One region of the Bacillus sp. GW823-FHT06B01 genome, then DNA from elsewhere that is predicted to be linked to it. Evidence: riboswitches for the same ligand, from Rfam matches in the RefSeq annotation. Region 1 holds a riboswitch; the other holds the start of a gene.
The links. A riboswitch is a leader RNA that binds a small molecule or an ion and turns the genes downstream of it on or off. The one in region 1 is predicted to bind cyclic di-AMP.

Region 1 (15,790 bases):
GCCTCGAAAGCAGCCGCTGGTTTACTTGGGGTTCAGGCGGAATGGGATGCATATGACCCACTATTTGAACTTGCGAGAGAAAGCCGTGCTATATTTCCACAACTTGCAGCAGTTTTACGTGAAAAAACAGGCATCGATATTGGGTATGAAGAGAAGGGCATTTATCGCATTGCCCAAAATGAAAATGAGAAGGAAAGAATTCTTCACATTATGGATTGGCAGCAGAAAACAGGTGAAGATTCTTACTTTCTAACGGGAGACCTTTTACGAGAGAAAGAGCCGTGTCTATCTGAGTCAATTATAGGTGCTGTATATTATCCAAAAGATGGTCATGTTATTGCACCAGAGCTTACGAAAGCATTCGCACATTCCGCATCAATTTCGGGTGCTGATATATATGAACAGACAGAAGTGTTCGATATTCGTATTGAAAATAATAAAGTGACAGGGATTGTGACGAGCGAAGGTATTATAGCATGCGAGAAAGTTGTGATTGCGGGTGGTTCATGGAGCACGAAGTTACTAGGTTATTTTCACCGCGAATGGGGTACATATCCAGTTAAAGGAGAAGTAGTAGCGGTAAGAAGTAGAAAACCACTTTTAAAGGCGCCTATTTTCCAAGAAAGATTTTACATTGCCCCAAAGCGTGGTGGACGTTACGTAATTGGAGCAACGATGAAGCCTCATACGTTTAATAAAACAGTGCAACCAGAAAGTATTACTTCTATATTAGAGCGTGCTTATACAATATTGCCAGCTTTAAAAGAAGCAGAGTGGGAAAGCACATGGGCAGGATTAAGGCCACAATCAAATCACGAAGCTCCTTATATGGGAGAGCATGAAGAAATAAAAGGTTTATATGCTTGTACTGGACATTATCGAAATGGCATTTTATTAAGCCCGGTTTCTGGTCAGTATATAGCTGATTTAATAGAAGGAAAGCAGGAGAATCACTTGCTAGATTCATTGCTTTCTAAACCGGTTTAGAAAGGGGATGGAAGTTTGAATTTAAAAATTAATGGTAATCAAATGGAAGTGCCAGAGAGTGTAAAAACAGTAGCTGAGCTACTTACACATTTAGAGTTAGATAACAGAATTGTAGTAGTAGAGCGTAATAAAGATATTTTACAAAAAGATGATCATACAGATACATCTGTTTTTGATGGAGACCAAATTGAGATTGTAACTTTCGTAGGAGGCGGTTGATTATGTTAAACATTGGACCATTTTCATTTCATTCTAGACTTTTATTAGGAACAGGGAAATTCCCTGATTTTGATGTACAGCAAAAGGCAATTGATGTATCTGAGGCTGAGGTTTTAACGTTCGCAGTACGTCGTATGGATATATTTGATGCAAAGCAGCCTAATTTATTAGAGAAACTTGATGTAAAAAAATATAAGTTATTACCGAATACAGCTGGAGCAAAAAATGCTGAAGAAGCTGTTCGTATTGCAAAATTAGCAAAAGCTTCGGGGCTTTGCGATATGATCAAAGTAGAAGTTATTGGTGATGATAGAACGTTATTACCTGATCCAGTAGAAACGTTAAAGGCATCTGAAATGTTACTAGAAGAAGGATTTATCGTTCTTCCGTATACATCTGATGATGTTGTATTAGCACGTAAATTACAAGAACTAGGTGTGCATGCAATTATGCCAGGAGCATCACCAATCGGTTCAGGACTTGGTATTGTAAATCCGTTAAATTTAAGCTTCATTATTGAACAAGCGACAGTACCAGTTATCGTTGACGCTGGTATCGGTAGTCCAGCTGATGCGGCATTTGCGATGGAATTAGGAGCGGATGGTGTGTTATTAAATACTGCTGTATCGGGAGCAAAAGATCCAATAAAAATGGCACAAGCAATGAAGTTAAGTATTGAAGCAGGACGATTAGGATTTGAAGCGGGGCGTATTGCACGTAAACGTTGTGCAACAGCAAGTAGTCCTTTAGAAGGAATGAGCGTAGTTGAATAATCGATATTCTCGCCAAGAATTATTTTCTCCAATTGGAGAAGAGGGGCAACGAAAGATAAGAGAAAAGCATGTACTCATTATCGGGGCAGGTGCATTAGGTAGTGCAAATGCAGAGATGTTTGTAAGAGCAGGTGTTGGCACAGTAACGATTGTTGACCGAGATTATGTCGATTGGAGTAATTTACAAAGGCAACAATTGTATGCAGAGAGCGATGTAGAGAATAATCTACCGAAGGCTGTAGCGGCAAAGAAGCGTCTAGCAGAAATTAATAGTGAAGTAAGAGTAGAAGCTCTCGTTCAAGATGTAACAGCTGAGGAATTAGAAGAACTCGTGACAAAGGTTGATGTAATTATTGATGCAACTGATAATTTCGAAACGCGTTTTATTGTGAATGATATAGCACAAAAGTATTCCATTCCATGGATTTACGGAGCATGTGTAGGGAGTTACGGCCTTTCTTACACAATTCTTCCTAGTAAAACGCCATGTTTATCTTGTTTATTACAATCGATTCCGCTTGGCGGGGCGACATGTGATACAGCGGGCATTATATCTCCTGCTGTATCTCTCGTCGTTTCTCATCAAGTTACGGAAGCTCTTAAATTGTTAGTGGAAGATTACGAATCACTTCGAGATGGACTTGTGTCGTTTGATGTATGGAAGAATGAATACTCATGTATGAATGTGCAAAAGCTTCGTAAGCATAATTGTCCTTCGTGCGGAGAGAATGCAATATACCCGTATTTAAATAAAGAAAATACATCGAAAACAGCGGTTTTATGCGGGAGAAATACAGTTCAAATTAGACCACCTCATAAAGAAGAAATGGATTTTGAACGATATAAAGAGTTGCTGAAAGATCGTGTGAATGATTTGAATGTAAATCCATATTTATTATCATTTTCTGTGGAGGAAAAGAGATTAGTTGCTTTTAAAGATGGCCGGGTACTTGTACATGGAACGAAAGATATAAGCGAAGCAAAAACAATTTATCATCGCTATTTTGGATAGAAAAGGATGAGTGGGATGAAAGTGAATAAAGCTTTAACGATTGCAGGATCTGATAGTGGAGGCGGTGCCGGCATTCAAGCAGATTTAAAAACCTTCCAAGAGCTTGGTGTGTATGGGATGACGGCTATTACGGCAATTACTGCTCAAAATACGCTTGGAGTTCAAGGGGTGTATCCAGTTCCGTTAGAAGGTATTACGGAACAGCTGAATTCAATTGGTACGGATTTAACACCAGATGCTGTGAAACTAGGAATGTTATTTAGCAGTGAAATTATTCAAATTGTAGCAGAACATATTAATAAGTTTGGGTGGAATAATATTGTACTAGATCCTGTTATGATTGCCAAGGGTGGTGCATCATTATTACAACAAGAAGCAGTACAAGCATTAAAAGAACATTTATTACCAGTAGCAACAGTTGTAACGCCGAATGTTCCTGAAGCAGAAGTGTTAACTGGGATGGAAATTCATAATGTTGAAGATAGTAAGGAAGCTGCGAAAGTATTGCATGAATTAGGTGCGAAATACGTACTTATGAAGGGCGGCCATGCAGAGTATCAAGGTAATGAAGTAATTGATTTACTCTTTGATGGGAAAACGTTTATTGAATTTAGAAGTGAACGAATTCCTTCAAAGCAAACGCATGGAAGCGGGTGTACATTTGCTTCAGCGGTTACAGCAGGACTTGCGAAAGGATACTCGATTGAACAGGCAGTTCAAGAAGCTAAACGATTTATTAGTATAGCAATTGAAGAGCCTTTGAATATTGGAAGTGGTCATGGGCCGACGAATCATTTTGCATATAAAGTGAATAAAACGCGTGTATAAGTAAGTGGAAAGTCAGTTTTGTAACTGGCTTTTTTTCTATTTACTTTTTCCAATTACAGGAGTAATATATCAGCCAGAATATATTTTTTGTAATACGCTGAGTCCAATTATATGGAGCGGAGGAACCAATTTGTGCAGTGTCACTAGGGGTGAATCTTTCAATTTTGAAAGTAGGGCTACTCTCAAAGTCCGAATCCGACAGCTAACTTCGTAAGCGTCTTGAGAGAGGACGGTGCCATGATGGATACATCACTTCATCGATCTGATTAGTATAGGGGAATATCAATCTATGTTGGATTTCTTTTATGCTAAGGAGGATGAGGTACATGGAACTAACACTTATTTGTGTTGGGGAAGAAAGCAAGGTAAATAGTTTAAGAGATTTAGTAGCATTTCAACATGAGTTAATTATTTTTACAGCAAATGAAGAGATAGCTGCTGAAGTTAGGAATTGTGGGTTTGATTGGACTTATAGCTGTAGTAAGGCGCAAGATTTTACTAGTATTTGTGAGTGTATTAAGAAGGTGATTTTACTAGGGGATGAGCTTCCAATCATTAGTTTCTTCACAGAACACATTCACTTTTCTTTTCAAGCACCTATTACTGTTGTTACAAGGAATAAACGATATCCAGCGAGGCTCTATGAAACAATTGGAGCTACATTTGTCGTGTTTACGAATTGTGATAATATTTCTTTTTTATTTTTTGAATAGGGCGGGGGAAAAAGATGAAGGTGTTGTTACTAGGAGATATAGCGAATCGTTGGGCCGTATCAGTAGAGCGAGTTCAAGAATTGGTGGTGCTTGATCCCATTTTTCCAAGGCCCTATATCATATTGCCATCGAAAGATGCTTTATATTTAAAAACAGATGTTATCGAATATGAGCAGCTACATGCAGAATTGTTACAAGTTTATATTCGTGGGAGAAATTTGCGCGCGTTTTTGCGTGGAGAATAAATAGTGAAAAAAAAGAGCGAATGCTAAGTGCAACAAGCTATGCACTTCATGTCATTCGCTCTTTTTATTTCGTATTTAAAAGATCATTTCTGTGAAAAAGAAAGAAAAGACGAGAAAACAGATGAAATAATATTAATAACACTCAATGTAAGCGTTTAAATAGATGAATATTTTCTTATTTTCAGTAATTTGACTCTTTACAAGTTAAATATAGAGGAGTATATTTACTCTCATAAATCATTCATAAAATTTCCAAAAAAACCTAAAATCGCTGAGTTCCAGAAATGGAGCGGGGGAACCAATTTTGTGCATCGTCACTTGGGGTGAATCTTTCAGTTTTGAAAGTAGGGCTACTCTTTAGGCCCGAATCCGACAGCTAACCTCGTAAGCGTTTAGAGAGGAGGTTTACTTTGTGTTGTTCATTTCGAACACTAAGTAGAGCTTAGTGTTCTTTTTTTGATAATTAGATGGTAAATTTTTACAGAAAAGAGGAGTGGCTATGTTAGATGTTGTAATGATCGGGATTTTTGTTGTGTTAGTTGCATCGATGGTAAGTCTTGCAAGTTGGTCAGATAAAGTTGTGAAAGAAGGGAAGCAATCATGACGGTTGCCTTATCGGCTATTGTTGCAGCAATTACGGTGTACTTAGTGTATGCATTAATAAATCCAGAAAAGTTTTAATTAGGGGGAATCATTCATTATGATTTGGGTCGCAGTTGTTATTACCATGCTGTTGTTTATTCTTGTGGCAAAGCCAATGGGGATTTATTTAGAGAAAGCCTTTCAAGGTAGTAAAAAGTTAGATAAAGTATTCGGGCCTTTTGAAAAACTTATTTTTAAAATTACGGGTGTAAAAGAATACAATCAAACGTGGAAACAGTACGCATTGTCATTAGTTTTATTAAATGGATTTATGATTGTTGTCGTATATTTCATTTTCAGACTACAAGGAGTATTGCCATTAAATCCAGCACACATTGAAGGGATGGAGCCTACGCTTGCTTTTAATACAGCAATTAGTTTTATGGCTGATACAAACTTACAGCATTATAGCGGTGAAAATGGTTTATCTTATTTATCACAATTAATCGGAATTACATTTTTAATGTTTGCAGCACCAGCAACGACGTTAGCACTTGTAATGGCGTTTATAAGAGGGCTTGCTGGGAAGGAACTCGGTAACTTTTTCGTTGATTTTACGAGAGCACTAACGAGAGTATTTCTTCCTATCGCATTTATTGCGGCACTAGTCTTTGTCGCACTTGGTGTACCACAAACGTTAGACGGGGCCGTTACAGCACAAACAATCGATGGGGTAAAGCAAAGTATATTACGTGGGCCTGTTGCATCATTCGTGTCCATTAAGGAACTCGGAAATAACGGCGGTGGATTTTTCGGAGCAAACTCTACACATCCTTTCGAAAATCCAGGGCAAATGAGTAATATTTTACAAATGATGCTTATGATGTTATTGCCAACAGCACTTCCATTTACGTACGGACGAATGGTAGGAAATAAAAAACAAGGTCGTATCCTTTTCGTATCACTATTCATGGTGTTTTTACTAGGATTTATAACGATTACTACATCTGAATTACATGGGAATCCAGCGTTAAATGGAATGGGCATCGAACATGTACAAGGGAGTACAGAAGGAAAAGAAGTACGATTTGGAACAGTATTTTCTTCCCTATACGCAACAGTGACGACAGCTGCTGAAACAGGAGCCGTTAATACGATGCATGATACGTTAACACCAATTGGCGGGTTAGTACCACTCGTAAATATGATGTTAAATACAGTGTATGGCGGCGTTGGGGCAGGCTTTGTGAACATTATTATGTATGCGATTATCGCAGTCTTTATATCTGGATTGATGGTTGGACGGACACCAGAGTTTTTAGGTAAGAAAATTGAAGGTAAGGAAATGAAATTAATTGCGGTAACGATACTATTTCATCCACTGCTTATTTTAGGGTTTTCAGCATTAGCTCTTTCAACAAGTTTAGGAACGGATGCCATTTCTCATTCTGGTTTCCACGGTTTAACGCAAGTGGTATATGAATACACATCGTCAGCTGCGAATAACGGATCTGGATTTGAAGGGTTAGCGGATAATACACCGTTTTGGAATATTACAACTGGCTTAGTTATGTTTTTAGGGCGCTATTTCAGTTTAATTACGATGCTAGCTGTTGCAGCTTCATTGAAAGAAAAGACGGTAGTACCAGAAACAGTCGGAACGTTCCGTACGGATAATAGTTTATTTGGCGGCATTTTCATCGGAACAATTGTAATTGTCGGTGCATTAACATTCTTCCCGATGTTAGTACTCGGCCCAATTGCAGAATTTCTTACATTGAAGTAATGGAGGGTAAATGATGAGACCGGTAGTAGTAAAAGAAAAGAGAGTAAATGATTCACAAATACATGCTGTAGAAGATGAAGTTAGACAAGCGAAAACGATGGATCGTGACATCGTGAAACACGCGATGAAGCAATCCTTTGCGAAATTGAATCCGAAAGTCATGATAAAGAATCCGATTATGTTTGTTGTAGAAATTGGATTTATCATTACGTTCATTTTATCGTTTCTTCCAAGTCGTTCTAGTAGTGTACCAGGATGGTTTAATATAACAGTTTCTCTCATTCTATTATTTACAGTTTTATTTGCTAACTTTGCAGAAGCGTTAGCGGAAGGACGGGGGAAAGCGCAAGCCGATTCTTTAAAACAGTCGAAGAAAGATGTGTTTGCAAATGTTGTAAAAGAAAATGGAGAAATTGTTCAAGTTTCAGCGACTGATCTGAGAAAAGATGACGTTGTTATTGTAAAACAAGGAGAAATGATTCCGAGTGATGGGGAAGTAATTAAAGGATTAGCGTCTGTTGATGAATCTGCGATTACAGGGGAATCAGCTCCTGTAATAAAAGAAGCGGGCGGCGATTTTTGTTCCGTAACAGGCGGGACGATGGTCGTCAGTGATGAGATTACAATTGTCATTACGAGTAATCCTGGTGAATCATTTATTGATAAAATGATTTCGTTAGTAGAAGGAGCTGCTCGTCAAAAAACGCCGAATGAGATTGCTTTAAATACAGTATTAACGAGTTTAACGCTTATTTTCTTAATCGTTGTTGTGACGTTGCCGATTTTTACAAACTATTTAGGGTTTCAAATTGAGACAGCTGTACTTGTAGCGTTGTTAGTTTGTTTAATTCCAACGACAATTGGTGGTTTATTATCAGCAATTGGTATTGCCGGGATGGATCGCGTGACAAAGTTCAATGTGTTAGCGATGTCGGGTAAAGCAGTAGAAGCTGCGGGTGATATTAATACAATCATTTTAGATAAAACAGGTACGATTACTTTCGGGAACCGAATGGCTCATACATTGCTTCCTGTAGGAAATGAAACGATTGAGCAAGTAGGAAAATGGGCTGCGATTAGTTCAGTTTTAGATGAAACACCAGAAGGTCGATCAGTTATAGAATATGTAAAAATGAAATCTATATCATATAATCGAGAAATTGCAGAACAAGGTGAGTTTGTTCCGTTTAAAGCAGAAACGAGAATGAGTGGTGTCGATTTACAGGACGGAACGAAAGTGAGAAAAGGTGCTGTAGGTAGCGTGATTGAATGGGTTCAATCACAAGGTGGAATAATTCCAAAAGATGTAAATCAAAAAGCGGATTTCATTTCCAAAGAGGGCGGGACACCACTTGTAGTTGCAGTGGATAATCGTATTTACGGTTTAATTTATTTAAAGGATACAGTAAAGCCAGGTATGCGTGAGCGTTTTGAGCAATTGCGTCAAATGGGGATTAAAACGGTTATGTGTACAGGTGATAACCCGTTAACAGCAGCAACGATTGCAAAAGAAGCAGGGGTAGATGAGTTTGTTGCTGAGTGTAAGCCAGAAGATAAAATTGCGGTTATTAAAGCAGAGCAAGATAAAGGGAAACTTGTAGCGATGACGGGTGATGGTACAAATGATGCGCCGGCATTAGCGCAGGCTGACGTTGGATTAGCGATGAATAGTGGTACGACAGCTGCGAAAGAAGCAGCGAATATGATTGATTTAGATTCGAACCCGACAAAAATTATTGAGGTTGTAGGGATTGGTAAGCAATTGTTAATGACGCGTGGTGCGTTAACGACGTTTAGTATTGCGAATGATATCGCAAAATATTTTGCAATTATTCCAGCAATGTTTACACTTGCGATTCCGCAAATGGAAGCATTAAACATTATGAAACTAACATCACCGCTGTCAGCGATTTTATCAGCATTAATATTTAATGCAGTTATTATTCCGTTACTTATTCCATTAGCGATGAAAGGTATCGCATATAAACCGATGAGTTCGAATGCACTACTTAGCCGAAACTTACTTATTTATGGACTTGGCGGGGTTATTGTACCGTTCATTGGAATTAAAGTAATTGATATAATTGTCGGCTTGTTCATATAAGGAAGAGGGGAAAAAGATGGAGAAGAAACAAAGTATACTATCACCAATCATCCGTATTACTTTTACATTTTTAGTGTTGTGCGGCCTTGTATACCCGCTTATTGTAACTGGTATTGCACAAGCGGTAATGAAGGATAATGCGGATGGAAGTCTAATATATAATGATAAAAATGAAGTGATTGGTTCTACATTAATCGGTCAAAATTTCACAGACCCACGTTATTTTCATGGGCGTGTTTCAAGTATTGAATATAAGGCAGAAGCATCTGGTTCAAATAACTATGCACCGTCTAATCCAGATTTAGAGAAACGAGTAGAAAAAAGTATGGAAGAGTGGAAGAAACAAAATCCGAGCGTTCCAGTGACAGAAGTACCGATCGATTTAGTGACGAATTCAGGTTCAGGGCTTGATCCTGACATTAGCCCACAGGCAGCTTCGGTACAGGTGGACCGTATCTCAAAAATAACGAATATTCCGAAAGAAACGTTAAATCAGTTGATTAAAGATCAAACGGAAGGTGCGGCACTTGGCTTATTTGGAGAGAACCGCGTGAACGTTTTAAAGTTAAATTTAGAATTACAGAAATTACTGAAATAGTAACAGTGCTACCTCAATCTAACGGATTGAGGTAGTGTTGTTTCAAAAGAAAGGTTGTGAGTATTTTGTATGCAGATGACTATAAACCAACTTTTCAAAGGCGAACACCAGAAGAGTATTTAGAATATATTCGTCAGCAGAATCGTGGGAAGTTAAAGTTATATGTAGGAGCGGCTCCAGGAGTAGGAAAAAGTTATAAAATGCTCTTTGATGCCAGAGAGATGAAAAAAGACGGTATGGATATTGTAATTGGTTTAATTGAAACGCATGGAAGAAAAGAGACAGAAGAAGCAATTGCTGATTTAGAAAAAGTTCCTTTAAAAGAAATAGATTATAAAGGGAAAGTATTTTATGAACTCGATGTAGAAGGAATTATAAAACGTGCACCACAAGTAGTTGTTGTGGATGAACTTGCGCATAGTAATATTCCTGGATCTAAAAATAAGAAACGTTATATGGATGTACAGGAATTGCTAGACGCTGGTATATCCGTATTATCAGCGTTTAATATTCAACATTTAGAAAGCGTACATGACATTGTAGCTCAAATTACGAATGTTAAAGTGCGAGAACGTATTCCAGATTTTATTTTACAAAAAGCAAATGAAATTCAGCTCGTTGATGCAACCCCGGAAGTATTAAGGAAGAGATTAATAGACGGGAAGATATATAAGGAAGAAAAAATAGAGCAAAGCTTACAAAATTTCTTCACGCTTAATAATTTAGGGGCACTAAGAGAATTATCACTTCGGGAAGTTGCCGATGATATGGACGAGAAAATTAGCCAAACCGTTATAGAACCGATTGGTGTGAAAGAAAAAATTCTCGTTTGTGTACAATACAGTTCAACAGCAGAGAAGTTAATACGAAGAGGTTGGCGTATGGCGGATCGGTTAAATGCTGAATTGTATGTATTAAATGTTGAAAGGGAAAATATAGAGTCCCTTTCAGCAGGGAAAAGGCAAACGATTGAAGAGTGGAAGTTGCTAACGAATCAATTCGATGCGAGTTTTGTTTTAGAAGAGGCAAAAGGAAGAAAGCCAGCGGATGTTATTATTGAAGTCGCGAAAAGACTACAAGTAACGCAAATTTTACTCGGACAATCAGCAAGAACAAGATGGGAAGAAATTCGAAAAGGTTCAATTGTAAATGAAATTATGAGAGAAACGAGGTACATTGATATTCATATCGTTGCGGATCAAAGAGTTTAGAATAGAGACCATCTATAGGTCTCTATTTTGCTTTTTGTACAGCCTGAAAACGTAGCATTTTCATTGCGCATAAAATGATAAATAGAAATGTAATTGCACCTAGGAAGAAAATCCAAAAGTAATTTTGATTAAATACAAGAAATCCACCTACAACTGGCCCTGTGCCCATACCGAGATAGCGGATGAAGTTGTACATACCGATAGCAGTTGCGCGTTCTTGTACGAATTCTTCCGTTAATAAAGTAGTGTGAGTTGGCATAGAAAGTCCCATACTAAAACCGTATAAAGATGTAACGATAATGATGAATGAGATATTGATGCTATATGTGAAAGAGAATAAAGTGACACATATAATATTGAAGAAACTAGTGATGAATAAAGCTTGCTTTGTTGTGAGGCGTTTTTGCAAAAGCTTGTAGCAATAACTTCCTAACATAATAGAAAGGGACATCGGTACAAATATAAGACCAATTTTACTTGCAGTTAAGTGAAATGAATTTGTTAAAATGCTTGGTAAAAAAACGAGGAAGCAAAAGTAAATACAAAATTGAATGAAGCCAATAAGAGTAATAGAAAATCCAGTTTTATTTTTTAAGATAAACGAGTACTTCTTTTTTGCTTGCGGTTGCTTAATTACAGTTGGTTTTGTTTCTGGAAGTAGTGAAATGTTTATAATTAATAAGAGAATGCCAAGTGTAGATAGAAACAAAAATACGGATAAATGGCCATTTATACTGCCGAGATAACCACCTATAAGAGGGCCAATTGCAGGTGCGAGAGCAAGTAACATTTGATATAGGCTCATCGCTTCTCCGCGCTCTTTTCCTTCAAATAAATCACCGATAATCGTTGCTGCAACTACAGGGATAGCTGCTATTCCTATAGCTTGAACAGCCCTAAAAAATAGAAATAAATAAACGTTCGCCGAAAAAGCACATCCGATTGAACCAATTGTACTAATGATTAAACTAGGGATAAGGACATATTTTCTCCCTTTTGTATCGATTAAAGGTCCATATATGAGCTGCATAATTGCAAGAACGAATGTGAAAAGTGAAACTGTTACATTTACAAGATAAATAGAAGTGTGAAAAGAAGCTTGAATCATAGGCAAGATAGGTGTGTAAATATTTTGAGCGAAGGAACCGAGTAAGGCACTCATACAGACAACATATAAAATGAAATTGAGTTTGGATTTTTTCATCATATTAACCTCCTTGTTGTTTGGTTTCCTGGGAAACTAAAATTATTTTAACATGATTTTCTCACTTGTAAATATGAAAAAATGATTTTAAAATGGTATATAGTTAAATTGTTTCTTTAGAAACTTAGGGGGGCGAACGGATTGGATCATGCAACGAAACAAATGGAAATACTTTCGGACATTCGTACACTTTTGCATAAAAAAGAAGAACATTTGAAAGGACAAAATGAAAAATTTCTTCGTGAGACAGGTATAAGTGGTATGTCTTTATCTGAATTACATGTTATCGAGTGTATCGGAAAAAATGCTCTGATGAATGTAACTGCTATTACGACAGAAATGGGAATGACGAAGGGTGCAATCTCTAAAATTTGTACAAAGTTGTTTCAAAAGCAATTCGTTGAGAAGATGCAAATGTTAGATAATCAAAAAGAAATTTTCTTCCGCTTAACGGAAAGTGGAAATGAAATATATAAAGCTCATGATAAATTGCATAAACAAGCTGAAGAAAAGTGGCTATTACTTTTAGATGGATATACGAAAGAAGAACAAGATCTTATTCAAAGGTTTATAAAGGATGTCTCCGGTCATTTGGGAATATAATTGGAAGAAAAAACTCCTTTATTTCAAGCCTTTTGAATATAATTTCTAAAAAAACTCATATATAATAGAAAAAGATACTTAACATGGTGAATAATTAAAGAGTCAATATATAAAGAGGAGAGAATAACATGCTTGAAAATACGGGGTTAGTATTAGAAGGCGGCGGTATGCGTGGTGTATATACGGGCGGGATATTAGAATACTTTATGGAACAAGATTTATATTTTCCATATGTAATTGGTGTATCAGCTGGTGCTTGTCATGCAGCGTCGTATCTTTCCAGACAAAGAAATAGAAATAAAACGGTCAATATTGATTATGCATCACACCCACAATATTTGTCATATAAAAACTTATGGAAAAAACGTCAGCTATTTGATATGGATTTCATTTTTCATGAAATTCCAGAAAAGCATGTACCGTTTGATTTTGAAACATACTTTAATAGCCCAGAGCGTTTCCTTGTAGGAACGACGGATTGTGAAACAGGACAGTCTGTTTATTTTGAAAAAGAAGGAACGAATGATGATGCACTAAATTTATTACAAGCATCTAGTTCATTACCTTTCATTGCACCAGTAGTAAATTACCGTGGTAAGCAGTTATTAGATGGCGGGATTTCTGATCCAATTCCAGTTCGTAAAGCACAGGAAGATGGGTTTGAAAAATCAGTCGTTATTTTAACGAGAAATCATGGTTACGCGAAGAAAAAGTCAAAGTTTGGATGGGTGGCAGCGAAAGCATATAAAAAATATCCGAACCTTGTGAACACGATGTTGAATCGTTATGAAGTATATAATGAAACACTTCACTACATTGAAAAAGAAGAGCAAGCTGGGAATTTATTTGTTATTCGCCCAGAAGTGCCGCTTCAAGTAGATCGTATGGAAAAAGATACAGCAAAATTACAAAGTTTATATGAGCAAGGCTATGAAGATGCAAAGAGACAGTTTGCAGATTTAAAGGCGTTCTTGCAAGAATAAGTATTAGGCTGTGGAGAAGAAATTCTCTGCAGCCTTTTTTGTATTGCTTGCTTATCCGTTACTTTTGAAAAATGTATAAATGTTTAAGTGTTTAAAGAGTTTGTAAAACATAGGGGTGTCTTATTGAGGAGAATTTATTTGAAGGATATTATGATGATGTAGCGCTACTAAACTATTAAATTTATGAGGTGATTGTTAATGAAAGGAAAAGTTTTTTCAATTACGACTTTAGTATTATTAGCAACATCAATCTCAACAAGTGCATTCTATCCAACTCTAAGCGGTCACAAAAGCGGTAACCTACTATCTTACAGAGCTCAAACTACTACGAATCAAAATGCATCTCGTTGTTCAGTAGCAATTTCTTTTATTAAATCAAATGGAAATAATTCATATATTGAAAGCGCTTCAGACAAATTAGGATCCCATGAATCTGGAAGAGCATTAAACGCAACTGTGAGTAATGGTGCATATAACTCCTTTGGTGCAAAAGGACTATACTCTGAGCATTATGCTAATGAGAATAATGACTATCAAGAAGATACACACAAAGGTACTTTTGATAGTAATGGTAACTTACGATTACAGTGGTAAAAAGCATTAAACAGTTGTCTTTATAAATATTTGGATAAGGAGAAGGGGATGTTCATCATCTCCTTCTTATCTAAAAGGAGCAGAGACATGTATTTAGCTTTTAAAAATATAAAAAACAACAAACTGTTTTCAGTCATTCTTCTTATGGCATTTTTTATTTCTTTTCTTTCTATATCAATAGCCGCACTTTTAACAGAGTCTAAACGAAACTTTATATCTGCTTTTCAAATCGGTTTTCCAGAGAAGAATCAAATTTTAACTGTTCCGATAGCGAATGCAACTGAATTGGAAGAGATAATTCCCTTCATACAAGATACTTTTGTTAAAAGTGATATTTACGTAGAGCATTTAAAAGCATTAAATAGTTCAGGGGCAACAAAGATCATAGCTGTGAACTTAAAAGATGATTATTATTGGAAGCCATATATTTCTGAAGGACAATATTTTCATCGTGAAAATGTAAACGATATGGTTGTTGGCGATCAAACGAATGTAGAGGAGTTATATGAATTTGATGATACATATAAAAAAATAGGAACTATATCGAGAAAAGACAGTGACGTCGGTGTAGCAGGCATATACGTTCCACTTCAAAACTTACCTACTATATCTAAAAAAGGTATTATCGCGAGTAAACAATTACAATTAACAGTTGTTAATCCTACATCATCTATTCATAACGAAATAAAAAGGTTTATGGGTAGGAGTAAAGAAGTGCTTTCGGGAGATGTTCAAATACTGAATGAACGAGATCTTCAGGAACTACATGTGACACATATAGATCCAGCAAATAAGTATTATTATAAATTCATTCTTGTTGCAATTGTTTCTGGAATTTCTGCGGTTTTATTTTGGATTTATAAAAAAGAAAGAGAGATTTCATTAAAAAAAGCAGTAGGTGCTTCTAATATATCTATTTACTGCGAACTATATATTCAAATTTTGTTTATTTCTCTCACAGCGATGTTCGTAGTTTTTATTACGTTAGAAATATTTTCGGGAACAATTCATACTTATTTTCAGACATACTTAGTAAAACCGTTAACACTATATGTATTGATATGCAATGTTGTTTTTGTAATTTTTCTTACAATTTTTGTTACTGTAATTCCAATCAAGCACATTATAAATATATATCCCGGAAAACATTTAAGAACGTAGGAGGTCTTCATGCTTTTTATATTTGATTCTATACGGTCTGTAAAAAAACGGTTGTTACCAAGTTTGATTATAGTAATTTCTTTAATTATTGCATTTTCTTCAGCAATAGAATTTGTTAGTAATCTTTCAGGATATCGAAAAATGATGATGTTAGCAAATAATTTATCGACTCATAAAAATTTCTATG
Region 2 (15,790 bases), 1.0 Mb from region 1:
TTATATAACGTAAAGAAGTATTTTCATTCCCTTTATTTTCAAGCTTTCCTGTCCTTATTTCAAAATATAATCCACTTCACTTTTCCAATTGAAATATCCATATATCACAACAAAAGTCTCTACTTATTCATAGATACAAAAATTATGTTGATATATCTTTTAGACCCATATGCAATTATGCATAGTGTATACACAAAAAGGATAGCTTCACTTTCGTAAAGCTATCCTTAAAAAATCTTCTTACTTTTTCAAATGATATGGAACTGTTGTAATAACAACATTTCTTTTATAGAGTAAATACGCACGAATGAGTAAACTAGACTGATTATGAAGAATGTTATGCCAACCTTTTTTCGGAATGAACTGTGGTATAACGACAGTAACTCGGTAATTTGATTCACTCGCTTTATATTGCACTGTATCAATAAACTTTGTTAGCGGTTGAATAATACTTCTATAGTGAGAATGTAAGGTAACAAGTCTTACTTCAGGTTGCCACTTCTTCCATTTCTCTTCAAATTTCTTTTCCTCTTCTCTGTCAAAAGCAACATATACAGCGATAACTTGATCTGCAGAAAGAGCCTTCGCATAGTTCAATGAATTTTCCACCACATGAGTCATGCCCGCTACAGGAACGACAATTACATTTCCCTCAATTGGAACAAGTGGTTCACAAGTTTTTAAACTTAATTGATCGCCCACTGCATCGTAATGCTTCTTAATTCTATGGAACAAGAAGATGATGGCAGGTAAGAAAATAAGGATTGACCAAACTTGTGCAAATTTAGTTAAAAAGAACATGCTCATTACGATAAAACTAATAACTGCACCAATTAAATTAACCGTTAATCTCAAAGCCCATCCTTCAGGTTTTTCACGAAGCCATTTTAATACCATACCCGTTTGAGAAAGTGTAAATGGAATAAATACACCTACTGCATATAACGGGATTAAATGTTCTGTTTGCCCTTGGAAAGCTACAATTAAAATAATCGAAGCTATCCCAAGTATAATAATACCGTTTGAGTAACCTAGGCGGTCTCCTCTAATCGTAAACATTCTCGGTATAAATTTGTCTTTTGCAAGGTTAACTGCTAATAGTGGAAATGCAGAATAACCTGTATTAGCAGCAAGAATTAATATTAAAGCAGTTGTACCTTGTATGAAATAGTACATGAAATTACGTCCAAAAGTTTGTTCAGCAATTTGTGAAACAACTGTTACTTCCTTACTTGGATTAATTCCGTAATAATAAGCTAAAAAGACAATTCCTGAAAATAAAACGGCAAGTAATGCACCCATTGCAAGCAATGTTTTCGCTGCATTGTTAGGTGCAGGATCCTTAAAGTTTGGAATTGCGTTAGATATTGCCTCAACACCCGTTAAAGCAGAGCTTCCTGAAGCAAATGCTCGTAACAGTAAAAATAAACTAATTCCTGCAACTGGTGTTCCAATCGGTGAATGTAATGTCGGTGAAACTTGACCAGTTATAATATTATAAATACCTACACCAATTAATATAAAGAGTGCTAAAACGAATAAATAAACAGGATATGCTAAAACGGAAGCTGATTCCGTTACCCCTCTTAAATTTAAAATAGTAATCAATATAACAAATATAATCGCAATGATTACATTATGTGCATGTAAACTTGGAAAAGCTGATGTGAGCGCATCTGTACCTGCGGACACACTTACTGCAACAGTTAAAATATAATCGACTAATAAAGATCCTCCAGCTATTAACCCTGGATTCATCCCTAAATTTTCTTTTGATACAACATACGCGCCTCCGCCATGAGGATAAGCAAAAATAATTTGACGATAAGATAAAATAAGGGCTGTCAATAACACTAATACCCCAACAGCGATTGGAATTGAATACCAATAAGCAATCGCTCCAAGACCTGCTAAAGCAATTAAAATTTGCTCTGGTCCGTATGCAACCGATGACAATGCGTCAGAAGATAAAATAGCTAACGCCTTCGTTTTATTAAGCTTTTGCTCTCCTAACTCAGTTGATTTTAACGGCCTTCCAATTAAAAACCTTTTGATTGATGAAACCACTGCTGTCCACTCTCCAATAATTTTGTACGAACTTTTCTGCTAGTTACAGCGGGTAAACGATTTCTTCAGAAAACAAAAAATGTCTACAAGCCATAACGAAATAGACTTGTAGACATTATTTTTTTTGTCGCACAAGCTCCACCTTCCTTCTCAATATAACGCTTACGAGGTTAGCTGTCGGATTCGGGCCTATGAGTAGCCCTACCTTTTTCAAGGATTCACCCCATTGGATTAAGTACTAATCCATAAGAACGGGTCCCCCGCACCATGCGGTTTCAGCGATTTAGAAAATTGAAACTGTGGATTATAATACTCCTTTATTTTCAAAATGTAAACAAAAATTTTGAAAAAGAAAAAATTTAAATGATTGCGCATAATCCGCTGGTAAATATACATAATGAATACTAAAAAATCGATAAAGGAGACTCATATGTCTAAAGAAAAGAAGCCTATTTTTTCCGATTCCTATTTAGATGCATTAGCAAATGAAATTAATCAATTATACGGTAAACGTGAACAGGAAATAAATTTGACAGATAGAACGAAAAGAAATAAATAATTTGTCATAAAAAAGAAAGCAATACACTTATATATTGCTTTCTTTTTTATTTTTCATACATCCAATTGTATTGCTGATCTGTGAAAGGTCATTTCTTCATACACTTTCAAATTTTGATATACTGCCCCTAATAATGGTGCTTCTATAGAAAATTGTTCCGCTACATCTAGTAAGTATCCTTGTAAGTGCTCGCCTTCAATGAACGAACCTTTTTCCATATCACGCTGCATCGATGACTTCATATCATACGAAATTTTATCGATTGTTTTCATATGTTCTTGGGCAATTCCATCCTTAACTGGAGCTTTCATAGATCTCATGATTTGCACACATTCTTCAAATAAGTTTTGGATAAAATCGCGTCCACCTTCACTTTCGCGAATCGGTCCTATCGGTGCACGCATTAATGTCGTCACACCCGACATTACAGTAATAAATAAATATTTATGCCACATATCTTGCATAATATTTTCACTTAAAACAAAACTAGATTTCGTACCTGCAAATGCTTTAGCAATATGCTGTATTCTCTCTGAATCTTGAAACTTCATTTCTCCAAACAGAAGTCTGTTGGCAGCGCTAGTTTGTACAATTTCTCCTTGATCGTTTAACGTCGTCTCGATAAAACATAGACCGCCAATCACTTTCTCTTCACCAAATTCTTTTTGTAATAGTGATACATGAGCAATACCATTTAACAATGGAATGATGACAGTATTTTCACCTACAAACGGCTTCAAATCTTGAATCGCCTCGTTTAAGTGATACGCTTTTGTTGAAAATAAAATGACATCAAATGGAGAAGTTCGATCTTCTTTCGTTATTAATTTCGGTTGGAAGGAAAAATCCCCATTCACACTACGAATAACAAGTCCCTTTTCCTCTAATTGCTGTTTTCTTTTACTACGAACAAGAAACGTAACATCTTCCCCTTTTTCGACTAATCGGCCACCAAAAAATCCTCCGACGCCACCAGCTCCTAATACTAAAATACGCATACAACATCCCCCTTTTCAAAATACAATTTTATAACATGTAGTATACATAACATTATACATGTCCTCTACTAAATAAGCTGAATTTTCATTCTTAATCAAGTATAAAACAGTGGTTATTTTCAAATAAATTTGGGCATGTTGTTTTTATAGCATATATGAAAGGAAACAATGTAAATGGAGGCAATACAGACAATCGAGGAAAAAGATGTAGCAACAGCTATATTTCAATTTATATTCCCGTTTTCTTTTAAAACCGGATATGAACAAAATATGTTCCCTTTCTTACAGAAAAATGATTTTCGCCCTTTTCGACTCGATCATCTTGAAAATGAAAATACATACTACGGAAAGTTTCAAGTTTCACATCAAAATATGGAAGCATACTATCTTTCATTTACAAATAAAATTCTATTTCCTCACTCAGAGCATCAAAAAGGATTACAACGCTATTCTAAAGACCTTAACTTAACTGGACATTTAACAACAAATTTGATTTCTGTTCCATTCAAGATTCATTCTATTGATGTAACACTTTGCCCTTATGAGCTTGGCTTCTTAACAATTCGGACAGAAGTAGAAACCGCTCCAAACATGACATTATCAGAAGCAATCGAATTCGCCGCCCGCTTCCGTGTACTTGAAACTAAAAATGATACAAACGAGACTATTTGTATTGAATGTAACGGAAAACAATACTCACAAGTGGAAAAACTTATATTCGGTGATTTATTTCATGGTGTAACAGACTTCTTTGAGAAAAAGAGATTGCGGAGCTCTTACTTTCAAACCTTTCCTTTCTTTGAAGACCAAAGAATGTATGTACAAACTTTATTATCCGTGAATAAAGAGTCAGACCTTCATATAATCGATGTATACCGAACTTCCAGTCTTTCCGGATTAACAGACGATGGCAATCCGTATATTAGCGCAAATAACATCCCTTATATTCAAGATTATTTAACAAAACATTCTTATCAAAGATGGGCTCCTAATCGCTACTTTGTTATGGAAGAACATATTTTTACATGTATAACAAATGAAGGTGAGCAAGCAATCGCTAAACTTGCTAGTCAAATGTACGGGGAGTTTTATTACGCTTTGTTATTAAATCTATTTCATAAAGTTGTTTTATTAAAGATGGCCAACGCTTATGCTGAACTAAACATTGAACAAGATACAAATGAAATAGAGCAATTAATTTATTCAATCAATTCATTTACAGCAAATTACTTTTCTTTAGAGTTAGTATCCCAATCACAGAGTGAAGATATTTTCTTCCGCTTAAGAAAACTATTTAATATTGAGGTACTATACTCGAATGCAAAACAAAATCTTGACAGTTTGTTTAAATATCAAGAAAATGTCGCCTCTAAAAAAGATAGTCTATTATTATTAATTTTAACGCTCTACTCTGTAGTAGGCCAAATGTTAGGGTTTACTATGATTGATCTTTTAAGAAACACCGATTCAAACAAAATCTCGTCGCCACTTGAATTTTTCGCGCTTTTAATAGCAATTAGCGGCATAGTCATTTCACTTATTTTAGGTGCGCAAAGTTTATACCAATGGAGTCTACAATATAAACGAAGAAAATCATGGGTAAAACAAACTGTACTTTCTGCTGTTAAAGAGAAAGATGATAAACATTAAAAAGGGTGATTTTCAAATTACAAATACGTAGAGCATTTCAGTGAATGAAATTTTTATCAGCGATTTTTAAGATATATCGACTTACCGACAAAAACTGATAAAAAACACATAGTAAAAAAAGTACTCCAAAATAAAATTTGGAGTACTTTTTTATTACAATAATTTAGCTTACTTCCCTGCTTCGATTTTCTCTAATGCAGCAGCTACTTGCTCTTCAGTTAATTCGTGTTGAACGATATAACGATTACGTGGGTGTACACGACATTCATGAGAACATGCACGTAAATGTTTCGCTTCGTTTTCTTCAGAACATAAAATTTTCTTATTACATTCTGGATTTGCACAGTTTACATAGCGCTCACAAGGTTCACCTGTAAAGTGGTCTTTACCAACGATAACATGCTCTTTTTGGTTTACTGGCACAGAGATACGCTCATCGAACACGTAACATTGTCCATCCCAAAGCTCACCTTGTACTTCTGGGTCTTTTCCGTACGTTACAATACCGCCGTGAAGCTGACCTACATCTTCGTAACCTTCACGAACTAACCAACCAGAAAACTTCTCACAACGAATTCCGCCTGTACAGTATGTTAAAATCTTTTTACCTTCAAGTGTTTCTTTGTTTTCTCTAATCCAATCTGGCAACTCACGGAATGATTCAATATCCGGTTTAATCGCACCTTTAAAGTGACCTAGATCAAACTCATAATCATTTCGTGCATCAATGATAACTGTATCTTCTTGTTTCATTGCCTCATAGAATTCTGTTGGCTCTAAATATTTACCAGTTATTTCTTTCGGATTAATATCGTCTTCTAGACGAAGTGTAACTAACTCTGGACGAGGGCGTACGTGCATTTTTTTAAATGCATGTTCATCTGCCTCATCAATTTTAAAAACGATTCCAGCAAAACGTGGATCATTGTTCATTGCTTCCATGTATTTCTCTGTTTGTTCTACAGTTCCAGAACAAGTTCCATTAATTCCTTCTGTCGCTACAAGAATTCTTCCTTTTAACTCAAGTGATTTACAAAATTCTAAATGCTGTTCAGCAAATTCTTCTGGATTTTCAATTGTTGTGTACATGTAATATAGTAATACTCTATATGGTTTTGTAGTTGCCAATTTATTTCTACCACCTATCTAAATTTTAAAATCATGTATAAGTTAACGTTCATATCAAAACATATATAATAAGAAAATACATACTAAATTGTACTTAGCCTATTTTCTTCTATTTACAATTTTTTCTATAAGTTAACGAAAATAAAAACAAGATTACATCACAAAACACTATGGTTATGTTGTAATCCCAATATATTATATATCATACAATTTCATTTCCATCAATTAATATGCTGTAATATAGGCTCTATGTTCACATAAATTTCAAAATTAGTCCTTTAATTCATTATGTTTCCCCATGTGATCACACCATAAACTCCCATTTTTTTATAACACGACACCATCTATTGTAGCAAGGCATATAATTTGCACTAAGGAAACATTTGTGTTCAAATAAAGTGAAACTTTAATCAGTGGAGGTTTTCTTCATCCCCCACTGATTATTAGTTGAACCAATCGGACTTTTATGGGCAGTTGATCCCCCTCCTAACTTCTTTGCTTTCGCTGAATTTTGAGGTGGGGGTCTTACTGCCCATTAAAGCGGGATAAAAATATCATCTCATACATTTAAATGTATTGAAATAAACAATAAGAATACTTACAATAATTTCATCAAGTTAACATTTCAAAGGGGAAAACTACTATGAATAAAGATATATCAAAAGATGAACAAGTCCCTTCTCAAAGTACAACTGTTCAATCAGCACACTTAGCTTTAAGTGGAGAAACGAAAGGATGGAAAAGACTGTTACCGTTTTTAGGACCCGCTTTTATCGCATCCGTAGCTTATATTGACCCTGGTAACTTTGCTACAAATATCGCAGCTGGTTCACAATATGGATATTTACTATTATGGGTTATATTCGCCTCTAACTTAATGGCAGTATTAATTCAAACTTTATCAGCTAAATTAGGAATTGCTACGGGAAATAATTTACCTGAAATCGCTCGCGAACACTTTCCAAAACCTGTGTCTATTGGCTTATGGATTCAAGGTGAACTCGTTATTATGGCTACAGATTTAGCGGAATTTATCGGGGCAGCACTCGGATTGTATTTATTATTTGGAATTCCGATGTTACCAGCTGCTTTAATTACAGCAGTCGGATCATTTATTATTCTTGAGTTTCAACGCAGAGGATTTCGCCCACTAGAAGCTATTATTACAGGGATGATTTTTATCGTAGTAATAGCATTTGGGATTCAAGTTTTTTATGCAAAACCAGAATTAAGTCCCCTTCTTTCAGGACTATTTATTCCAAAATTCCAAGGTGTAGACAGTATATTACTTGCAGCAGGGATATTAGGTGCGACAGTTATGCCACATGCAATCTATTTACATTCTGCATTGACACAACGCCGCGTGATCGGAACAACTGATGAACAAAAGAAAAAAATTTTCCGTTTCGAGTTTATTGATATCATTATCGCAATGGTTATCGCTGGAGCAATCAATGCGAGTATGTTAATTGTTGCTGCCGCACTATTCTTTAAAAATGGTTTACATGTTGAAGACCTTGATGTTGCTTTTAACCAGTTCAGTACTTTAGTCGGTCCTGTATCAGCTGCTTTATTTGGAATTGGGCTCTTATCAGCAGGACTATCTAGCTCGTCTGTCGGTACAATGTCAGGTGATATTATTATGCAAGGTTTCATTCGAATGCATATTCCGTTATATTTACGACGTTTCATTACAATGATTCCACCATTAGTTATTATCGCTTTAGGTGTAAATCCAACTTACGCACTAGTCATGAGCCAAGTCGTCTTATCATTCGGTATTGCTTTTGCATTAGTGCCACTTATTATGTTTACAAGCAATAAAAAAATTATGGGTGCGCTCGTTAATCACCGCATAACAACCTTTATCGCTTGGATCATCGCTGCACTTGTTATCATTTTAAATATTTTCTTACTGTATCAAACATTTGTAGGGTAATGAGAAAAGGTATTCCAATAAAACTGGAATACCTTTTTTCATTACCACTTATGTATGTACCTCTTTCTGGCATTATCGTACCTTTTTCAGTTCGAAAGTAAAGTGGTAATCCTTCCGAAAGAAATATGCTCACCTTGGATGGATCCTGCCTTTGATGATGAATATGTAAATGCGGCTCACTTGAACTTCCTGAGTTACCAACTTGAGCAAGTACCTCTCCTTCATTTACATGTTGGCCTTCCCTCACTTTAATTGATCCTTTTTTTAAATGGGCAAGAATCAAAAATGTCCCTGATTCATCTAGTTGCAAATAAATATGATTCCCCGCCATTGACCGAAAATCATCCTCTCCTGGAACTACATCTTTTTCATCGTTATTGATTGATACAACTGTTCCTGAAGCTGGTGCCATTACTTTCGCTCCATATATTCCATAATCCTCTAACTTACTACTTTTCACTTCAGCAGGCGGAATAAGAATATCATATGCCCATCGTTCATTTGGTTTTATAACATGATAGTTCGTTTCTAATCGATCACCACCCCAGCCCACTAATGCTCGTTCATTCAAAGGAAAGCGAACGACTGCTTTAGGATTCATAGAATGTACATCTGCTGGATAAGCAAGTCCCCCTATGTTAGCAAACCATCCTAAAGGCCAAGCTCCAATTATAGAGAAAAGAACTATGAAGAGTAATATTCTATCTATTCGATTTTTGAAAATGCCTTTCCACGCAAATAGTAATGCTGACCCTATCAAAATATAGATTGATACTAAGCTAAAGGCTTGTATACTCCACCAAACAATGACTGATATAACACCATTAGCTAAACAAACTACACTCCAACTTATCATTAAAAACGCAACTAAAATTACCAATACATATTTCTTCCACATGTTGTATCCCCACTCTCCTATCCTTGTACTACATCATACGAAGTGAAAATTACGACATATAAAAGAAATACTTACGACTTTCTTACAATTCTTTATAATGCGGTAAAACGATAGTGAAAACAGTTTCTTTCTCGTTACTGCACACAGTGATATCCCCTTTATGAAGCTCTGCTATACTTCTCGCAATTGCAAGTCCCATTCCTTTTCCACCCGTATGAGAGCTACGTGATTTTTCACCGCGATAAAACTTCTCAAAAACGTAAGGAAGGTTCTCATCCGGAATACATTGTCCAAAATTTTTAATTTCTATTTCAGCATTCATGTCTTTTTTAGAAACTTGAATTAAGATATCCTTTCCATCTTTCCCGTACATAATACTATTACTAATTACATTTTCGAATAGCCTCACCATAAGCGCTACATCCATTTCCACATGTAACTCCTTATCACCGTTAATACAAAAGCTCATATCGGCATCATCTAGTAGTGGTACAAAATCAATCATGATTTGTTCAATGAACGCTTTCATATTTACTACACTTTTATGTAATTCGATTTCTCTATAATTTATTTGACAATATTCTAATAAATCATCTACTTGATTTTTTAATTCATAACTTTTTCGCTTTAATATACTTACATACTGTTCACATTCTTCTCCATTTGAATGAAGCTGATTTCCTAACAGGTCCGCGTAACCTATTAGAGATGTTACAGGTGTTCGTAAGTCATGAGAAATATTACTAATCATTTCATTTTTCATTTCCTGCGATTTTTTTTCATTTTCGATAGACTCTCTTAAACTTTTGGCCATTCTATTAACATTCGTTGCTAATTCACCAATCTCGTCATTTTTTGAAATAGGTATATGTATTTCAAAATTACCATTACTTATTTCTTTCACGTTCTTATTTATTTCAGATAACCTTTTCATCATTGTTTTTGTCATGAATGCAAAGTATATTGTAGTAAAAGTTAAAAAAGCCATTAAATATAACAATGAATATTTTTCCTCTAATGCAGTAACATGACTATATATATTTCCAACTACAATTTGAAACGCTATTATACTTACAGTTGCTAACAAAATGCTACATATGAATGCGATAAAAAACTTAGTTCTAATGCCTTGTAATGATTTAATCTTCAATTTTATATCCGACTCCCCAAACATTTTGAATAAACTTCGGCTCTTTTGGATTCTCTTCAATTTTATTTCTTAATCTTGCAATATGAACCATTACTGTATTATTACTTTCATAGGCTCTTTCTTTCCAAACGCTCTCATATATTTCTTCAATAGTAAACACACGATTCTTTGCAGCAGCCATTAAGTACAAAATATCATATTCAGTTTTCGTAAGATTGATTGTTTCTCCATATAACATTACTGTTCTAGACACTTCATCTATTTCTAAACCTCTAATATTTATTTTCTTTTCTATTACTTGGACAGCATTTTGATTGAAATATGTATACCTTCTTAATTGAGCTTTCACTCTCGCTATAAATTCAATTGTACTAAACGGCTTCACAATATAATCATCTGCCCCAGTACTAAATCCAATTACTTTATCTACGTCCGATGATTTTGCGCTTAAGAACATAATTGGTAAACTATGTTTTTCTCTAATCCTTCTGCACAATTCTATCCCATCCATTTGTGGCATCATAATATCCAAAATAGCAAGTTGGATACTGTTATTATTTATTATTTTTAAAGCCTCTTCTCCGTTATGAGCACTAAAAACTTTAAAACCTTCTTGCATTAAATTCGCGTTAACAAATCGAACAATATCTTGATCATCATCTACAATTAAAATCGAGTTTTTCTCCATATATAAACCTCTTTTTGAAATATATTCCACAATCAATTTTATCACAAATTAAAACCATACTTCCCTCTTGAATAATCTTTTTTTTCAGATTAAATTATATAATAACAACACATTCTAGTTTCAGAAGAAATGGAGTGAAAGCATGTTTCCTATATTAAAAACCGACCGACTCATTTTACGAGATCTTACCGAAGAAGATGCACCGAGTATACTACAATGCTTTTCTAATACTGATGTACTGCGCTATTATGGCCAAAAACCATTACAAAATGTTGATCATGTGAAACAAGTCATTCATAACTTTAAGCTGAGTTACAATGCAAGAAGCGGTATAAAGTGGGGAATCGAATTAAAAGACAATAAAGAACTCATTGGTACCATTGGTTTTCACGATTGGTCTTCTGAGCATAAACGAGCCAATATAAGTTATGCCTTTCTCCCTGAACACTGGGGAAAAGGATATGCGACGGAGGCTGTTTCTGAAGTTATATCATATGGTTTCCACACACTTCATTTAAAACGGATCGGAGCAATTGTATTTCTTGAAAATGAAGCTTCCAATAAAGTACTATTAAAATTAGGATTTGAAAAAGAAGGCGTTCTAAAAAATTATATGTATCAAGATGATATCCCATATGATACGAATTTTTATTCTTTATTAAAATGAGTTTAATAGAAATTATACGTAAAAACTCGTTTCAGCATAATGAATCAAGATAGTGGATTTTTAACGAAAAATAGGAAACCGAGCGTTTTTCATTTCTTAGATCATCATACGACTGATGCGAAGTACAATAAATTATATAATCTAAAAAAAGGCATGAGCATACTCTTACTCATGTCCCTTTTTTACGTTCTTTTTCTGTTTTCGCAATGCTTTTGGAATGTATAGCTGTCCATGTACTCTCCCGTCATTGCATATGCTTTAGAACGAGATCCTCCACAAACATATCGAAACTCACAAACTAAACTTTTTAAAAGTTTTCAATATCATTACTTCTTTTCTAAAACCATAAAGAACGTACTATCCGGTAGCACAACCGCATTCCCAGACTCATCTTTAAAATCGATTTTCTCGCTAAGATGTTGTGTATATCCATCCTGTAAATAATTCATAGCTTGAACGATGTTTACTTTATCTCCAAAGATACCCTTTACGAAATCCTTATAGTCTTTTGGCGTAAAGATTCCAAACTGCTCTTGCACCTCGTGAACGAAGGAATCCTCGCCCCATGTATATGTATATAGGAACTCCATCGCATCGTTAACAAGCATTTTGACTGTATTGTCTGCCAGTACCTCATACTGGATTATACGCCCCTTAAATTCACGGACATACTGCTCTAAGAACTTCATTCCGTCCGCATCTTTAAAACGAATCACACGCATTAACCTTTTATCTTCGGTCATGATGCCATCACGAATGATAATACGACCTCCTGGTTTTAACACCTCGTAAGCACTCTCGAGCCCCTTTTTAATTACTTCATGATTGAATTTCTTACCTTCATACTCGATATAAGAGAACAGCTCATGAAGGATAGAAGAATATACAATCGTATCAACCGATTCTTTATCAAACGAGCTACTTAAGTTGATTGCATCCCCTTTAATGACGTCCCAAGAACGACCTTCGTCCTGTTTCTTCTTTTTCAACGTATCAATCACGTTTTCGGAAATATCGATACCGTATATTCGTTTATCCCCGGTCTCTTCTTCAATCATGTCTAGCATAACACCACCACCGGATCCGACATCTACAATCGTATCTCCCTTTATATAATCAAGAATAATTCGTTTATCATCAGCCGAACTATTCATATGCTCCAAATACACTTCTTCGTTATGGAATCTATCATATGCATCCTTACGTAACCCGAAGAAATCAAAGAGCAGTACATTTGCCCGAGCATGCATCATATCTATCTTTTCTGCCTCTACACAGAAGGTAATTAACGCCTCACCTACAGCAGAAAACTGAAACGACACATATGCAGTTTTCATATCTTCATCTACTTTAACCTCAAAAGAAACATGCGTTGTATTCGGCTTCTCGTTCTCACGGTACTCCCGTAGATACTTCTCAATAACCCGCTTACGATACACGTTGTCCTTTTTCTCGCCTTTGAAATCATAGTGCAACTGCTGCATCAATTTCTCGAAATGGATATGCTGAACCTTTCTAGTGCCTATCTCATTCTTTAACATAACAAAAACTGTCCAAATATCCTCGAAGCTAAGAGCATGCATAGACGGTTCTACATACCACAAATCCTTATCGGATAAGAATGTTTGAACGTCACTCTTCTCGCTCCCCATAATTATATCTTTTTCAAATGCTGACTCCTTATGTTTTGGTGTGAGTCTATGTATGCGAGAAGTAAATGGCTCCACATAACCATCAAACAGGCCATCAATTGTAATCTTCACATCGTTCTTCACTTCACTCCACAAAGCTTTTGATACGCCCTCAATAATGCATTGGTTAAGATAGTATAGAATCTCCTTTAACCTAACGTCTCCGTATTCTTCTTTATATGTGTTAATTAAATCAACATGAGAGTCCAAACGAGCCTCTCCGCGGATATACTGCCCGATTAATCCATGTGTTCTTATTAAATCTCGAACAAACAAATACTCAGTAGAGTTTAAGTTTGTCTCTATATGTTCGATAAACTGAATATCACTAAAGATATCAGCAGAACCCTCGTTATGTACCAATAGATTGATTCCGTTCTTCTTCCATTTCTCTCGCTGTTTTAAAGAGCCTACCTTTGCAAGCTCACTATACGTTAGTACTTTTTCAATAATGCGATACGCTTCTTCATCTAAAGACAATCCATCTAACACTTGCAGCGTACGGTGTACATAGTACAACACCGCATCTGTTTTTAATTCACCAAGTACTTGTACATTCTCATAGTTTTGATGTATCTCCTCTGCCTCGATTAGATACTTTAACCACGTAGGGAGAGTATTCGAAAACCCTTCAATGTATTTATTTAGAACCTCAATATTTTTCAACTTATTTACCCCCATATATAATCAATTTCAGTAGTATGGTCTGGGACATCTTCTCTAAAAAGATTATCACCTTATGCCCCCTTTACCATCTATATCTCTTTCAAATACAAATGCATCAAACCGAGTCTTTTTATCATGTAAAAGAGAGTTATCAATTTCGTTTCTAACATCCCAAGTTTGTAACACATTCTTTTGTTCATCTCTTATTTTAACTTCATCAGGAATTTCGACGGAATAAACAGCAGGACTCAGCGAAGCATTTCTTACATTAATAAACATTTGTTGTGATAGAATCAACCGAAAATAGAAACGGCAAGCGGGTGCACTCCACTTGCCATTTTTTCATAGCTTAGTATGTATTTGAATTTCTTTTGCTTTCTCTTTTTCACCCTTCACTCGTACAATTAAATCATATGATCCGGATTTTGGCGCTTCAAAAGAAAGCAGACCTTCTTGTTGAGAAGTGACTTCTTCTTCATAAATAACCTTATCACCTTTTGTAACTTGCAATAAAATCGTACCTTCTTCAACGGCTGCTTCATAAGGAATTTCCACATTTCCTTTTTCAGCTTTAATCGTTTGCACATCGTAATACCCTTGCAACGAACCAATTTTTAAAGTCGTTTCGCCATTTTTTTGAACCTTTGTGACTTGTGTTGCTGTATTGCATGCGCTTAACAATACAACAAGAGTGAGAATCATAAATAAACGTAGTAATTTCATAGAAATTCTCCTTTTTTATGTATATGAATTAAATTTCTAACTCTAAATTTTGTACCATCTTATTTCCCACCTCTTAAAATAGCTGTTTTTATAATAAAATAAGTAATAGAAAATAATAAACAAGTACCCATTGTACCAAAAACTGCAACTGAGATGTTACCTGCCAATGTTTCATTTGGATCTAATGCATTAGGTAAAATTGTACCCAAAATTGCAATACAGGCTAATACAACCATAAAATATTTAAATCTTTTTACTTTCTTATTCATACTAATTATCCCCTTTATTCCTTAACATTAACTTCTAAACCAAATCCCCATAAACCTACACCAGGACCTAATGGTACATGGAATTTGACTCTGCTTTTTCTAGCTTCAAAGGATCCCCCTAGATTCCCAAATTAATATCCCCAAGTATTATACATACCAATTAATTCATATAGAAAAAGCCCGTTCAAATCAAATACTTAAGCTCCCTTATTTTTATAATACTCAAATAATTATACACAAACATCGCTATCGATTCATCTTAATACCTCAATTACCTTTTAAGTATATCAATGACAAAATATATAATCTAATATTTTTTATATAATTAAAAACAAACATAGTTACAACAAGAGATTGTTTTTATGCTGATTTGTACTGTATTCCCTTATTCCATGTACTCTTTAAAAAAACCTTACTTTTTAAAAAGTAAGGTTTTTTGTATTTATTCATTAGCAATATAAGCATTCTTATACGTATAAACACCACCAAATTGATGCTTCTCAATTCCTTTTACATAATCCTTTTGTACGTAAGCTGATCCCATTTGATAAAGCGGTGCAACTGCAGCATCCTCTAGCAGAATACGCTCGGCCTCTTGCAATGCTTCCCATCTTTTCTTTTGATCTAGTACAAAATCGCTTTTCGCTTTCTTTATTAATTCATCGTAGTGAAGGTTAGAATAATTCATTTTGTTATT

Region 2: it holds a riboswitch for cyclic di-AMP, as region 1 does, so the genes downstream of both, AC1Q8N_RS18485 (APC family permease) here and AC1Q8N_RS13135 (hypothetical protein) in region 1, are expected to answer to the same signal.

What each region holds. Positions count from the first base shown of each region.
Region 1 covers NZ_JBXAHR010000003.1:9,619-25,408, forward strand. Annotated here, with positions in the region: gene thiO (glycine oxidase ThiO) at 1-987, shown strand, start outside; gene thiS (sulfur carrier protein ThiS) at 1,003-1,206, shown strand; gene thiG (thiazole synthase) at 1,209-1,979, shown strand; gene thiF (thiazole biosynthesis adenylyltransferase ThiF) at 1,972-2,991, shown strand; gene thiD (bifunctional hydroxymethylpyrimidine kinase/phosphomethylpyrimidine kinase) at 2,998-3,819, shown strand; cyclic di-AMP (ydaO/yuaA leader) riboswitch at 3,905-4,052, shown strand; gene AC1Q8N_RS13135 (hypothetical protein) at 4,146-4,532, shown strand; gene AC1Q8N_RS13140 (hypothetical protein) at 4,547-4,777, shown strand; cyclic di-AMP (ydaO/yuaA leader) riboswitch at 5,037-5,182, shown strand; gene AC1Q8N_RS13145 (SipW-dependent-type signal peptide-containing protein) at 5,277-5,381, shown strand; gene kdpF (K(+)-transporting ATPase subunit F) at 5,378-5,458, shown strand; gene kdpA (potassium-transporting ATPase subunit KdpA) at 5,478-7,145, shown strand; gene kdpB (potassium-transporting ATPase subunit KdpB) at 7,159-9,249, shown strand; gene kdpC (K(+)-transporting ATPase subunit C) at 9,266-9,847, shown strand; gene kdpDN (KdpD-like non-kinase potassium sensor) at 9,904-11,058, shown strand; gene AC1Q8N_RS13175 (MFS transporter) at 11,081-12,262, opposite strand; gene AC1Q8N_RS13180 (MarR family transcriptional regulator) at 12,404-12,865, shown strand; gene AC1Q8N_RS13185 (patatin-like phospholipase family protein) at 12,994-13,848, shown strand; gene AC1Q8N_RS13190 (hypothetical protein) at 14,047-14,442, shown strand; gene AC1Q8N_RS13195 (ABC transporter permease) at 14,530-15,603, shown strand; gene AC1Q8N_RS13200 (ABC transporter permease) at 15,613-15,790, shown strand, end outside.
Region 2 covers NZ_JBXAHR010000003.1:1,007,202-1,022,991, reverse strand. Annotated here, with positions in the region: gene AC1Q8N_RS18485 (APC family permease) at 241-2,067, opposite strand; cyclic di-AMP (ydaO/yuaA leader) riboswitch at 2,212-2,358, opposite strand; gene AC1Q8N_RS18480 (hypothetical protein) at 2,498-2,626, shown strand; gene panE (2-dehydropantoate 2-reductase) at 2,680-3,624, opposite strand; gene AC1Q8N_RS18470 (hypothetical protein) at 3,799-5,274, shown strand; gene trhO (oxygen-dependent tRNA uridine(34) hydroxylase TrhO) at 5,443-6,402, opposite strand; gene AC1Q8N_RS18460 (Nramp family divalent metal transporter) at 7,046-8,341, shown strand; gene AC1Q8N_RS18455 (M23 family metallopeptidase) at 8,298-9,239, opposite strand; gene AC1Q8N_RS18450 (sensor histidine kinase) at 9,322-10,389, opposite strand; gene AC1Q8N_RS18445 (response regulator transcription factor) at 10,379-11,077, opposite strand; gene AC1Q8N_RS18440 (GNAT family N-acetyltransferase) at 11,220-11,744, shown strand; partial or broken gene AC1Q8N_RS18435 (radical SAM/SPASM domain-containing protein) at 11,910-12,043, opposite strand; gene AC1Q8N_RS18430 (class I SAM-dependent methyltransferase) at 12,071-14,116, opposite strand; gene AC1Q8N_RS18425 (hypothetical protein) at 14,168-14,380, opposite strand; gene AC1Q8N_RS18420 (BA_1872 family lipoprotein) at 14,444-14,824, opposite strand; gene AC1Q8N_RS18415 (hypothetical protein) at 14,884-15,093, opposite strand; gene AC1Q8N_RS18410 (peptide ABC transporter substrate-binding protein) at 15,536-15,790, opposite strand, start outside.